3 regions of the Lysinibacillus sp. NPDC093692 genome follow, and region 3 is predicted to be linked to each of the others. Evidence: riboswitches for the same ligand, from Rfam matches in the RefSeq annotation. Region 3 holds a riboswitch; each other region holds the start of a gene.
What was found. Region 3 has a riboswitch for S-adenosylmethionine ahead of ACQKN4_RS21335 (methionine ABC transporter ATP-binding protein). Riboswitches for the same ligand answer to the same signal wherever they lie in the genome.
Positions count from the first base shown of each region.

Region 1: linked by a shared signal. The riboswitch ahead of ACQKN4_RS17820 (Na+/H+ antiporter NhaC family protein) and the one ahead of ACQKN4_RS21335 (methionine ABC transporter ATP-binding protein) in region 3 are both predicted to bind S-adenosylmethionine.
Region 2: linked by a shared signal. The riboswitch ahead of ACQKN4_RS00125 (MetQ/NlpA family ABC transporter substrate-binding protein) and the one ahead of ACQKN4_RS21335 (methionine ABC transporter ATP-binding protein) in region 3 are both predicted to bind S-adenosylmethionine.

Region 1 covers NZ_JBNNUW010000018.1:48,807-53,087, reverse strand. Annotated here, with positions in the region: gene ACQKN4_RS17830 (restriction endonuclease) at 1-302, shown strand, start outside; gene ACQKN4_RS17825 (DUF3883 domain-containing protein) at 398-1,474, opposite strand; SAM riboswitch class I at 1,797-1,904, shown strand; gene ACQKN4_RS17820 (Na+/H+ antiporter NhaC family protein) at 2,010-3,293, shown strand; gene ACQKN4_RS17815 (hypothetical protein) at 3,525-3,971, opposite strand.
Region 2 covers NZ_JBNNUW010000001.1:22,801-27,081, forward strand. Annotated here, with positions in the region: gene ACQKN4_RS00115 (methionine ABC transporter permease) at 1-250, opposite strand, end outside; gene ACQKN4_RS00120 (methionine ABC transporter ATP-binding protein) at 243-1,268, opposite strand; gene ACQKN4_RS00125 (MetQ/NlpA family ABC transporter substrate-binding protein) at 1,373-2,203, opposite strand; SAM riboswitch class I at 2,294-2,398, opposite strand; gene ACQKN4_RS00130 (pyridoxal phosphate-dependent aminotransferase) at 2,712-3,881, opposite strand.
Region 3 covers NZ_JBNNUW010000025.1:77,865-82,145, forward strand. Annotated here, with positions in the region: gene ACQKN4_RS21330 (methionine ABC transporter permease) at 1-457, opposite strand, end outside; gene ACQKN4_RS21335 (methionine ABC transporter ATP-binding protein) at 447-1,475, opposite strand; SAM riboswitch class I at 1,739-1,844, opposite strand; gene ACQKN4_RS21340 (thioredoxin family protein) at 1,907-2,209, opposite strand; gene ACQKN4_RS21345 (toprim domain-containing protein) at 2,226-2,567, opposite strand; gene gcvH (glycine cleavage system protein GcvH) at 2,767-3,147, opposite strand; gene ACQKN4_RS21355 (arsenate reductase family protein) at 3,238-3,594, opposite strand.

The DNA.
Region 1 (4,281 bases), on a different contig from region 3:
TCCTCGGATTAGATAAAATCTACTTACAGGGAAAACGTTGGACAAATCCAGTTTCAAGACCTGATATCCAAGCATTTGTTGGAAGCTTGGTAGGCTTTAAAGCTAACAAAGGCATTTTTATCACTACCTCTCGTTTTACGAAAGAAGCAATTGCATATTCCGAGAGTATCGAGAAATCATTAATTTTAATTGATGGGATGAAACTTACTGAGTTAATGTTTTTATACAATGTAGGTGTATCGAATGTACAAACCTTTACAATAAAACGTATGGATTTAGACTTTTTTGAGGAAGGTTTATAAACCGAAAGAAAAATGCAGCAAACTTATTTGAAGTTTGCTGCATTTTTTATGTATGTCGAGTCTTTCTTATGTAGTGAATTTTCAAACCCTATTTTTTATCTATATTTATTACTCTCCACTCGTGTGCCATATACATCAATAGTTGATGGAATATATGCATACTTACGTGTCAGCAAATCACTTACTGAGTGATAACTACTAAAGTCATTATCTATTTCCATTTTCATTTCACTTTTCTTACCTACACCATATACACGTACTAGCCACATTTCATCCTTATACTGAATAAATTTTTCCAATTCAGGATAAGAAATTGAATAGACTGCGCTTGTACTTGTTGATGTTGTACCCTTCACTTCAATTTTTATTGGTCTTGGAGGAGACTGTGGCTGTAAATAATCGAACGCTGTAATATCGTATCCTAATCCGTCACCTTGTGTTTGCGCAACATGCTCTACCTGCTCTCCGTATTGTTCTCCGAATACTTCTATTACTTTCTTTTTTACATATTCAAATACTTTTTGTTCTGCAATATCACCAATTTTTTTACGCTTTTTCAAGTCTTTTTGTAGCTGTTCTTGGCTTACTACTCGACCACGTTTCTTTGTACTACCCGCTACCCTATTACTAACTCTAGACTCTCCCTGCTCGTAACTAGAAGTCGCAAACGTTTCCTCGTTAATTTCACCATCTTCTATTAGTTCTGCTTCTGCTCCAGCCTCTGAGCTATCTTCGTTCAGAAAGCTGTCAAACAAGCTAGCCCAAGCTTCAGGACATGGAAATAAGTAAGCCTGATTTCCATGTCCATTTTCTTGAAAGGCAGAATATTTTTGCGGACGATCAGATTCCATATCTCCCCAAACAGCTCTAATTATAATTGGATGTTCTAAAATTGTGAAATCTACATCCACTTTATACCCATCGTCTGACCATAGATTTTTCTCTTGTAGCTCATGTGGTTGTTCTGCAATATAACAATCTGACGTCGCTATACCTACCGCACGAATCGCTTGACCATAACAGCTGTAAATTTTATTACCAGCCTTAATTGTAGCCATTCGTTCATACGCATGATTGCTATTTCCATTTTTATTTTTTTGCGGGGACCACATATATCCTCCGATAATTTCTTCCTCGTGTGTAGCATTTTGCATTACAATAAAATTACTCATAAATTCACCCTTAGCTTTAGGAAACGTTCCATTTCATTTTTAATATTATTTAAATATTGTATTTTTACTATAGTTTACGATTACTATATTGTCAAAAAAATCCATTACCAGATGAATAATATTAAATCTTTTTCAGTTTCAAGAGATTAAAGGCACTAAATTTCGCGAGAATTTAAAGCTTCTCTTAGTAGCCTTAAAGCAGACCTTTTTGAGAAAAAGTACTTTTATGTCGTTTTGAAATTCAATTTGATTAAAAATAAGTTGCAAATATAGATGTTTTATTATAATATTTCATTATTGTGCAAAAAATAATATGTTTTTCTTCTTATCAAGAGAGATGGAGGGACTGGCCCTATGAAATCTCGGCAGCGGAACTTTGTGATTAAGTTACTGTGCCAAATCCAGCAAGCAAAGGCTTGATAGATAAGAGGAGTGTTTTATAAATATAAGACCTCTTCTTGTTTTTCAAGAAGAGGTCTTTTTTTAGAGAAAAATGGACAAAGACGATCCATTTTTAATTTTTGGAGGTAGAACAATGAAGAAAGAAAATCCATGGGCGCTAATCCCATTTGTTGTTTTTTTGATTTTATTTATTGGTTCAGGGGTTATTACAGGTGATTTTTACGCCTTCCCAGTCATTGTAGCCATTGCCATTGCGGGCGCTGTGGCTCTGGCGATGAATCGAAAAGAATCATTTTCACATAAAGTTGATATTTTTTGTAAAGGCGCAGGAAATTTAAATGTCATGCTGATGGTTGTTATTTTTCTATTAGCTGGCGCCTTTTCAGAAGTAGCAAAAGGTATGGGAGCAGTGGACTCCACTGTTAACTTTGCTTTGTCGGTCATTCCGCAAAATCTCCTTGTCGTAGGCTTATTCATCATCGCCTGCTTTATCTCCCTATCAATGGGTACTTCAGTAGGAACGATTGTTGCACTGGCGCCAATTGGAGTTGGGATCAGTGAGCATACCGACTTTTCAATGGCTTTAGTAATGGCAGCTATTGTTGGAGGATCGATGTTTGGCGATAATTTATCCTTTATTTCAGATACAACCATTACTGCCGTTCGTTCACAAGGCGCACAAATGAAAGATAAATTTAAGGTGAATTTTTGGATTGTGTTGCCAGCAGCTATTGTAACGAGCATTATTTTAGGAATTATCACAATGGGTGGAACTGCGACACAAGTAGAGCATTTAAGCTATAGTTGGATAAAAATTGTTCCTTATGTATTAGTTATTATTTTTGCGCTAATTGGCATGAATGTTTTCCTTGTTCTTGCATTTGGGATTGTTCTGGCCGGGGCTGTCGGCTTAGCGGATGGCAGCTATCAGTTAATGGACCTTTTTCAAAAGATCGGCGAAGGAATGTCAGGCATGTATGAAATGGCATTTCTTGCGATCTTAATAGCTGGAATGGTGGAAATTATTAAGCTTAACGGAGGGATTGACTTCCTACTTCACCTTGCCACACGAAGAATTAAATCGAAAAAGGGTGCTGAATTCGGGATTGCCGGTCTTGTGGGGCTAACTAATTTATCTACAGCCAATAATACAATTGCTATTTTAATTGCTGGTCCGCTTGCAAAAAATATTGCTGACCAGTATGGGATTGAGCCGAGAAAGTCCGCAAGTATATTAGATATTTTCTCCTGTACAACCCAAGGTCTTCTGCCATACGGAGCCCAGTTCCTGGCAGCCGCAAGCGTTGCTGGAATATCGCCAGTGAGCATGTTGCAATACTCTTTCTATCCGATTTTGATAGGGATTTGCGGGATTATCGCTATCCTTATTGGATATCCGAAACCAAGGAAAGCCTGAACTTTATCACTTTAATGTGATGGGTGTTGCTTTAAAAACTATTGATTTTCATTGAATAATCCAATCGTTTTGAAAAAAGATTCATCAAAACGATTGGATTTTTTACTTCGATCCATTCTTTATTTGTAGTTCTTTCCTCTTTACTAATTCCGTTATTTGTTATAAGAAATTTCACTTTTATATAACTCTCGTTAAGATCATTAAAAACGGAATTAAGATCTATTTGTTCATTTAACAGTTTTCTAAATTATCAAATGATTCCAAATGACTTCTATTAACTTGTAAACCAGCTCTCCTATCATTGTTACTCTGTAAATTAGCTAAATTAATATTGAATTGGATGATTTCTAACAATTTATCTAAAAAAGCAATAATTATAGTCAAATCATCTTGCATTGCTACAATCCCTAAACTTTGGTGATGGATTTTGGTATTGACTAATTGTTTTTTTATCAATTCTAATTTAGCTATTTGTGTACTTGCTTGCTCAAAATTAGAATAGTCATCGAGATACTCCCTTGCATGACAAATTCCTAATCTCGTTAAAGATCGCATATAAATTTGTAAGAATCTCAAAAATTCTGAATGATTTTCAAAATTACACACTACTTCTAGTTTATTTAAATAACTAATTACTTTTAAATACTCTTTTTTTGTATTTAACCTATTATAATTCATGCTTTTTTTTGTATAAAAAACCGTTGCAAAAACAACGTCTCTTTATTTTGGCATAATCGTTTTCCATTAATTTAGTTGTTTTTTATAAAGTATATAGATGTAGTGAAATCGAATAGATCTATATTTAAAAGAAAGCTAATGCAACAAAGAGGATTTTTCAAAAAAACGTGTTAGACATGAAAGACAATCTTTGTACTAATTTATTTTATTATAGACATTAAGAAAGCCTAAGGGTATAACAAGAAAAGAGGATTTGATAATCAAATCCTCCAAGTTGCAATTCCCTCATCTATTCTTGCCATTTCTATTA
Region 2 (4,281 bases), on a different contig from region 3:
ACGGTAAAATGAAGAATAGTAAAATAATGAACGGTACAGAGCGAATAATATTAATAAATAAATTGAAGAATTGATAGAGAAATTTATTTTCAAATGATTGCCCCGGACGAGTTAAAACGATTAAAAGCCCTAAAGGGATCCCAATTAAAATAGAAAACAATAATGAAATCCCGACCATTTGAAAGGTTTCGAAAATGGATTGCCCAATAACATCTGACCAGTCTGCAAAGAAACTTTGAATGCTATTCATTTAATTCGCCTCCTAATTCCTCAACGCATACCCCGTTTTCTATAAAATACGTAAGTGCCTTTTCAACGATATGTGCCTTACCGTGTAGATGCACGACAATATTACCGACGATGCCGTTTTTTAATTCAATGATATTGGCTGTTAAAATATTTGGTTGTACATCATAAACTTTGCTCACTTCTGCAAGTAATGGCTTCCCGGTACTTTCACCAAGGAATGTTAAGCGAATCACACTTCCGGAAAGATTTAATTGTTCGATTAGGGAAGAAGATAAATTACGTTGAGAAATAGTGTTTAAAAACTTTCGTGTCGTTGGGTGCTGAGGCTTCGAAAATAGTTCTATAGCAGAGCCATATTCCACAACCGTCCCTGATTCAAGAACGGATACATCATCGCAAATTTTTTGAATAACATTCATTTCATGTGTAATGAGTAAAATAGTGATGCCCAACTCACGGTTAATTTTCAAGAGAAGCTCGAGAATAGCTTCAGTTGTTTCAGGATCGAGAGCACTTGTCGCTTCATCACTGAGTAAAATCTCAGGCTCTTGGGCGAGGGCACGTGCAATAGCGACACGTTGCTTTTGACCACCCGAAAGTTGGCTAGGATAACTATCTAATTTCTCTGTTAGGCCAACAATTTCTGCATATTTTGCGACGCGTTTTTTCACTTCAGAGTCGTTATAGCCTAGAAGCTTTAATGGTACCGAGATATTGTTGTAAACGGTCGCTGTTTTTAAGAGATTAAAATGCTGGAAAATCATGCCGATTTTTTGACGTGTTTTGCGAAGGTCGTTTAAAGAAAGGGAAGTAATATCTACATTGTCGATCAATACTTTTCCTGTTGTTGGACGCTCTAATAAATTAACACAGCGAATAAGGGTACTTTTTCCTGCGCCACTGTAGCCAATAACCCCATGAATTTCACCTTTTTTGACATGCAGGTTAATGCCATCTACTGCCTTAACGATACCTTTTTTAGTTTTAAATTCTTTTGTTATATTTTCTAGTTGAATCATACTGTGAACTCTCCTTTCTAAGTCCTTCTATAAAGCAAGAATCTGCTAGCATTCCTATAGGAGTCTCGCAGATTCTCAATTTATGAAAGGCCCTTCATCGTTACTTACCAGCTTGGAATGATAGAACCTTTGAATTCCTCTTCAATAAATTTGCGTACTTCATCAGATTGATAGGCTTCAACAAATTTTTTAATCGCTGGGTCATCCTCGTTTTCAGCACGTACCGCAATGTAGTTTACATATGGAGAGTTAGTAGATTCTAAAAGAATGGAGTCTTTTTTAGGATCAATACCAGCATCAAGAGCGAAGTTCGTATTAATAGCTGCCACATCTACTTCACTAAGCTGCTTCGGAATTTGTGCAGCCTCTAATTCAATGAATTTAAAATTCTTTTTGTTTTCTTCCACATCGCGAATAGATGCTGTTAAGTCTGCACCTTCTTTTAATTTAATGATGCCTGCCTCTTGAAGAACAAATAGAGCACGAGCCCCGTTCGTTGGATCATTTGGTAATCCGAATGTAGCACCATCAGGAACTTCATCCAATGATTTATATTTATCAGAGTATATGCCCATAGGAGTTAAAATTGTTTTTCCTACTGGTACTAAATCTGTTTTGTGATCTTTGTTAAATGCATCGAGGAAAGGCTTGTGTTGATAACTGTTTACATCAAGATCACCCTCGGCTAACGATGTATTTGGTAAAACATAATCAGAGAACGTTTTTAGTTCTACCTCTAAGCCACTTTCTTTGGCAACTTTTGCTGCAACCTCTGCAATTTGTTCGTGTGGACCAGAAGTTACACCTACTACAATTTTATTTTCATTAATAGCCGTACCTTGACTACCTTTATCTTCATTAGTACCGCAGCCTACTAATGCTGCTACTAATGTGAGACTCGCTAAACCTAGTAAAATTTTGTTTTTCTTTTTCATGAGACATACCTCCAAAGTTGTTTTATCGGCTGGTAAAAATAAAAAAAACTCTCTTAAAAAAATTAAGAGAGGCTCATGAAAAAACGTCCTCTCTTATCTTTCAAACGATGATCGTTTGCTGGATTTGGCACCTTCCTTAAAAAAGGAGGTTGCCGAGCTTCATAGGGCCAGTCCCTCAGCTACTCTTGATAAGAGATTTATAATATTTTTTTGTAAATCCGATATATCTAATATAGATTATAGGATATAGTAAGTCAATCGAATTTTTGAAATATTTTATTTTGTTATACTATTTGATCGCGAAAGAGGCATGGGAATTCTTGCTAGGGTAGGGTGGAAATATTGTTATCAGGACAGTGTATTAGATAGTTTGATGAATCAAAGGTCATGTTCAATTTATCCGTTAGAAGAAGGGTTGAGGCAACCAAGAAAGATCATGAAATGAAAACTGCCCCTATAGCGAGTGTGAACTAATAGGACAGTTTTTGAATGGAAGGAAATCCAATGCTTATAAATTAAAGAAGTTTAATTTTTCAATTCGGCTGATTGCTTCACGTAAGCGATCTTCACTTACAAGTAAACCTACACGAACATAGCCTTCACCGTATTGACCGAAGCCATTGCCTGCAGCTACTGCGATATCAGCTTTATCGAGCAATACATCAGCAAACTGCTCGCTTGTATAACCTAATGGAACAGGGAGCCATGCAAAGAAAGAGCCCTTTGGTGCGGTTACTTGCCAACCAATTCGCTGTGCTTCTTCGATAAGAACATTTCGTCGACGCTCATAAGTCGCTCTTAGCTTATTCGCGCAATCCTGAGATGCTGTAAGGGCAACCGCTGCTGCTTGTTGTACGGCAGGGAATTGACTACAAAATAGATGATCTTGAATAAGATTAATAGCCGCAACAATATCAGCGTTACCAACTGCAAATCCAATACGCCAGCCTGCCATATTATATGTTTTAGATAATGTATACATCTCGATGCCGACCTCTTTGGCACCTTCCGCTTGCAGGAAACTAATAGGTTTCTTGCCGTCAAATCCAATTGCACCGTAAGCGAAATCATGTGAGACAATCATGTTGTGCTCTTTAGCAAAGCGCGCCGTTTCCTCGAAAAATTCAAGTGTTGCAGTACCACCAGTTGGATTGTTCGGGTAATTTAAGTAAAGAAGCTTTGCCTTTTCTTTTACTTCATTGGATAAAGCATTATAATCGGGCAGGAAATTATTCTCTGCGAAAAGTGGCATGACTTCAAAATTAACATCACCTAATACGACACCAGATAAGTAATCTGGATATCCAGGATCGGGTAATAACATTGTATCACCGGGGTTTAAAACCGCTAACGGCAGCTCAACAAGACCGATTTTTGTACCACCAAGAATAGCTACCTCAGTTTCAGGATCAATATCAACATTGTATTCACGTTTGTAGAAGTCTGCGGCTGCTTGACGTAATTCTACGATGCCACGGAATGGAGAATATTTATGATGTTGAGGGTTTTCAGCTGCTTCCTGTAACGCTTTTATAATGTGTTGGGGAGTGGGCTGATCTGGATTGCCTTGACCGAGATTGATAACATCGCGCCCTTCTGCTAAAGCAGAATTCACTTTTTGCACCAATGCTGCAAAAAATTGAGTCGGGAGTTGCTGTAGTTTTTTTGAGAATTCCATGCATGTTCTCCTTTTTAGAAAATAATAATTGATGCAAATAATATTACTTTTTTTACTAATTGTCTAGAGTCTCTATTTACAAAGATGGACGCACAAAATACAAGCAAAGAGCATGCGAGCCTAAGTACAAAGCCGATTCTTGACGTAATTATGCCAACATCTGAGGCATCTTAACAATGCCCGTAAAACATAGGTTTTGGCTTTACTTTTAAACCCTTTAAAATAATATTTAATTTTTTTTTTAATTACTGTAACTTTTATTAAACTTAATCGTACTAATTAATAGAATCTAAAACTAAGAGCAAAATTGATTAGTAAGATTCACTTTCGCGAAAAGGCCAGGGCTCACTTTATTGCTGAGATCCTGGTCTTTTTGTTTTTGTTCCAAAGCTGCTCTTAG
Region 3 (4,281 bases):
AAATAAGCGCTGGGAACGATTCTGGAATTAAAACTTTCCAAATAATCGTTGACGTTTTAGCACCCATTGAACGAGCCGCTTCAATAACGCCTTTATCGATTTCACGTAATGAAATTAATACCATACGCGCATAAAATGGTGCAGCTCCGATAATTAGTGCCGGTAAAGCAGCATCTGCGCCACGAATTGTGCCGAGTAAAAATTTCGTAAATGGAATTAATAAAATAATCAAAACGATAAATGGAATCGAACGGAAAATATTAACGATTGAGCCTGTTAAAAAGTTCACCAGTTTATTGGCCCATAGTTGGTTTGGACTTGATAAAAACAATAAGATCCCAATTACTAATCCAAGTATAAATGTGATCACCGTAGAGATTGTTGTCATATACAACGTTTCATACGTAGCTTCCCACATTTTTTCCCAGTCGACATTCGGAAAGAAATTAGTTAGCATTGGCAATCACCTCCGTTTGTACTTCGACTGTATGCAAGTAGCTAAGTGCAGCTGCAACATTCGACTCTGTGCCTTCAATTTGTACAATAAGTGTACCGTACGCACCATTTTTTGTTTGCGAAATATTACCATGTACTATACTTACTTCTACATCACACTGTTTTACAAGATGTGAGATGACAGGCTGCTCTGTTTTTTCTCCTACAAATATTAGCTTTACAAGTTGTCCATTAGGGTAATTTGCTTTAATTTGTGCCACAGTTTCCTGTGTCTCCTTCGTATCTGTAATTTGAGAAACGAATTTTTTTGTAATGTCCGCTTGTGGCGCTTGGAATACTTGTAATACTTCACCACGTTCTACAATTTCTCCAGCTTCCATAACCGCTACACGGTGGCAAATTTTACGAATAACATGCATTTCATGTGTGATTAACACGATCGTTAAACCTAGTCGTTCATTAATATCGACAAGTAAATCTAGGATAGCATCTGTTGTCTCCGGATCGAGTGCGGATGTTGCCTCATCACATAACAATACTTCTGGATTATTAGCAAGTGCACGAGCGATGCCTACACGTTGCTTTTGTCCCCCCGATAATTGTGATGGATACGCTTTAGCACGTCCGTCTAAGCCAACTAGTGTGATCAATTCTTTCACACGTGCCTCACGTTTTGCCTTTGGAACACCTGCGATTTCTAGTGGGAAAGCAATGTTTTCCGCAACAGTTCGAGACCAAAGTAAATTGAAATGTTGGAAAATCATACTGACCTTTTGTCTAGCATCTCTAAGCTTTTGCCCCTTTATGGATGAAAATTCTTGATTGTTAACCGTTACCGTACCAGATGTAGGCTTTTCTAAACCGTTTAACAAACGAATCATTGTACTTTTACCAGCGCCACTATAGCCGATAATGCCATAAATTTCACCTTTATCGATAGAAAGGTTGACGTCTTTAACTGCTGTTAATTCGCCATTCGAGGTCTTGTATTTCTTCGTAATATTTTGAAGCTGAATCATAGCGAATTCTCCTTTTCTTATATCAATTGTGCCTCGGCATAATTGCGTCTGGAATCGGCTTTGTGCTGGCACAAAGAAATCCTTTTCGATTCCATGACATCCGCCGGAGGCTCTAGGCCAACATGACGTTGGTCACTCAGTCGTTGCCACAGGATGTGGCGTTCTTAGACTGAGTTCCTCTATTTCAGCGGCTGAAAGAAGTAAAAAACCCCTTCAACTATAGACAAGTAGAAGGGGTCACGTAACTTATACGTTGAACCGTTCTCTCATCTTTCAAAGATAAAATCTTTGGGTGATTTGGCACCTTTTCACATTTGTGATGGTTGCCGGGCTTCATAGGGCACTTCCCTCAGCCGCTCTTTATAAGAGTTCGATATATTTATATTTTTTAGTATATTCGTACTTTACCACGTGAGTAAAGTCCAGTCAATTTATTTTTTTAACAATTCGTATAAATACGGTACGGATTGAAAGGCATAAACCTTCTCCGTCACTTTTCCGCCTTCACATACAAGTAAACACGGTACACTTTCAATTTTATTTTCATAAGCGATTTGCTCAATAAAGTTAATATTCGCTTTACCAATCTGTAGCTGTGGCAGCAATTGTTCAACAACCGACATCATTTTCGATGCAACTACACACGTTCCACACATTGGTGTATATAAATAAAAAGCAGCCTTTTCACCAGACTGGATAGCCACGTCCCACTGCTCTTTTGACCATTCTTCCATCTTTTTTCACGCAACCTTACAAAATATATTCATTATGGATTGAGAAATGTGCACGAAGCAAAATCGCCGCTAACACCTTTCTCGGAGTTGTCTCTACTTCCTTATATGTTGGCATTGTACGTAAATGCTCGGCCTCTGGATAATGTCTGTCCATTAATGCTCGTAGCTTATCACCCGATGTATCTGCATCAAAAAATGTATAAAGCTCACAGCCTTCATATGGATCAAGTAACTCTTCTAATTGATGCACACCAATTGTACCATTCGTGCAAAGTATTTTAACATGTTCATTTAAAATAGGTTCAATTTGAAGCTTATCCGAACGGCCTTCGACAATTAAGCATTTCCCCTCGAACATAACGCCACCCCCGTTTAGACATATCCCTTATCATTATTATATCAATAAATCTTGTCATTGATACTGTTAGACACCTATTGTTAAGGGAATATACTGGCATTCACCCTCATCCACTATGATGGCAGAATGGATGAAGATAATAAAAAACGTCGGTAGTTTCCGACGTTTTTCTATTACAGGCTTGTCTTATAAGCTTGTCTTATTCTGCAATCATTTCATCGTATTGCTCAGCTGTCATAAGCTTTTCAACTTCTGATGCATCAGCAGGCTCTACAACGATCATCCATGCTTTTTCATATGGTGATTCATTAACGAATTCTGGGCTATCTTCTAAATCTGCATTTACTTCAACTACTGTACCTGAGATTGGTGCATATAATTCAGAAACTGTTTTTACAGATTCTACGCTACCAAATGGATCATCTGTTTTGATTTCGTCGCCAACTTGTGGAAGTTCAACGAAAACGATATCTCCAAGTTCAGATTGTGCGAAATGAGAAATACCGATACGTACTTTTCCATCTTCTACTTTAACCCATTCGTGCTCTTCAGAGTAACGTAAGTCTTTAGGTGTGTTCATGCAAAAACCCCTCCATAAATATGTAATATATTCACTTTCAGTGTGCCATACTTCTTTCATAAAAACAAGATTAAAAGCGATTAAAAGCGGTTATTTCCAAGCTTGCTCAAAATCTGATTCTTTAAACCCTAACGTAACTTTTTTCCCATCAGTTACGATTGGACGTTTAATTAACATACCATCTGAAGCAAGCAGTTCAAGTTGCTCCACTTCAGTCATTTCAGCAAGCTTATCTTTCAAGCCAAGCTCGCGATATTTCATACCAGAAGTATTAAAAAATTTCTTTAAAGGTAGTCCACTTACTTGCCATAAGTTTGATAGTTCGTCCTTTGTTGGCGGTTGTTCGACAATGTGTACATCTTCATATGAAACTCCATTGTCATTTAGCCATTTTTGTGCTTTTTTACAAGTAGTACATTTCGGATATTGAATAAATTGAATCGTCATTTAAAGGCTCCTCTACTATCATTTTTAGGAACTACATTTTCAGTGTATCCCTCATTTTCTGTAGTATACCATCATAACCGTTACGAACCAAAATGAAACAATTATTAACTTATTCCTTCCATATCGTGGGGTTGATTTCCGTTACGGCTGGGCGCTTTGCCGCTGACGCTTCGCTTTCGCGCAGAGCTTCCTGGGAGCGTCCGATGAGCCGCTTCGCTGCAGGGTCTCATCTGTGACGCTGATTCCCAAGGAGTCGCCCAGCCTCCACTCCAATCAACCAATTCATATAGCGTGTGTTTCTTGCATATTTATCCGATTTAATGTAATAAAACCAAGCTTTAGCTACCGGTGTTTTTTCGTGCGAAAGCGAAGTGTTATCGTAGCAGAATCAACAACAGATGTACAATCGCCCTTACTATTCTGATTGATTATGATGTGTAGCCTTAGCGTTCTCATTTGCCATTCATAAAATTTATTAAAGTTCTACGATATTGTTGATTGGAGTGGAAGGCTACTCGACTCCCGTGGGAAAGTGAGACAGGCGAGATCCTGGACTGAGCCGAGCGAAGGAAGCGGCTCGACGCTCGCCCACAGGAAGCCTTGCTCTGTGCGAAAGCGTAGCGGCAGCAACAAAGCGAGTAGCCTGGAACGGAAATCACCCCCTCATTTTAAGAGCTATACTTTTAC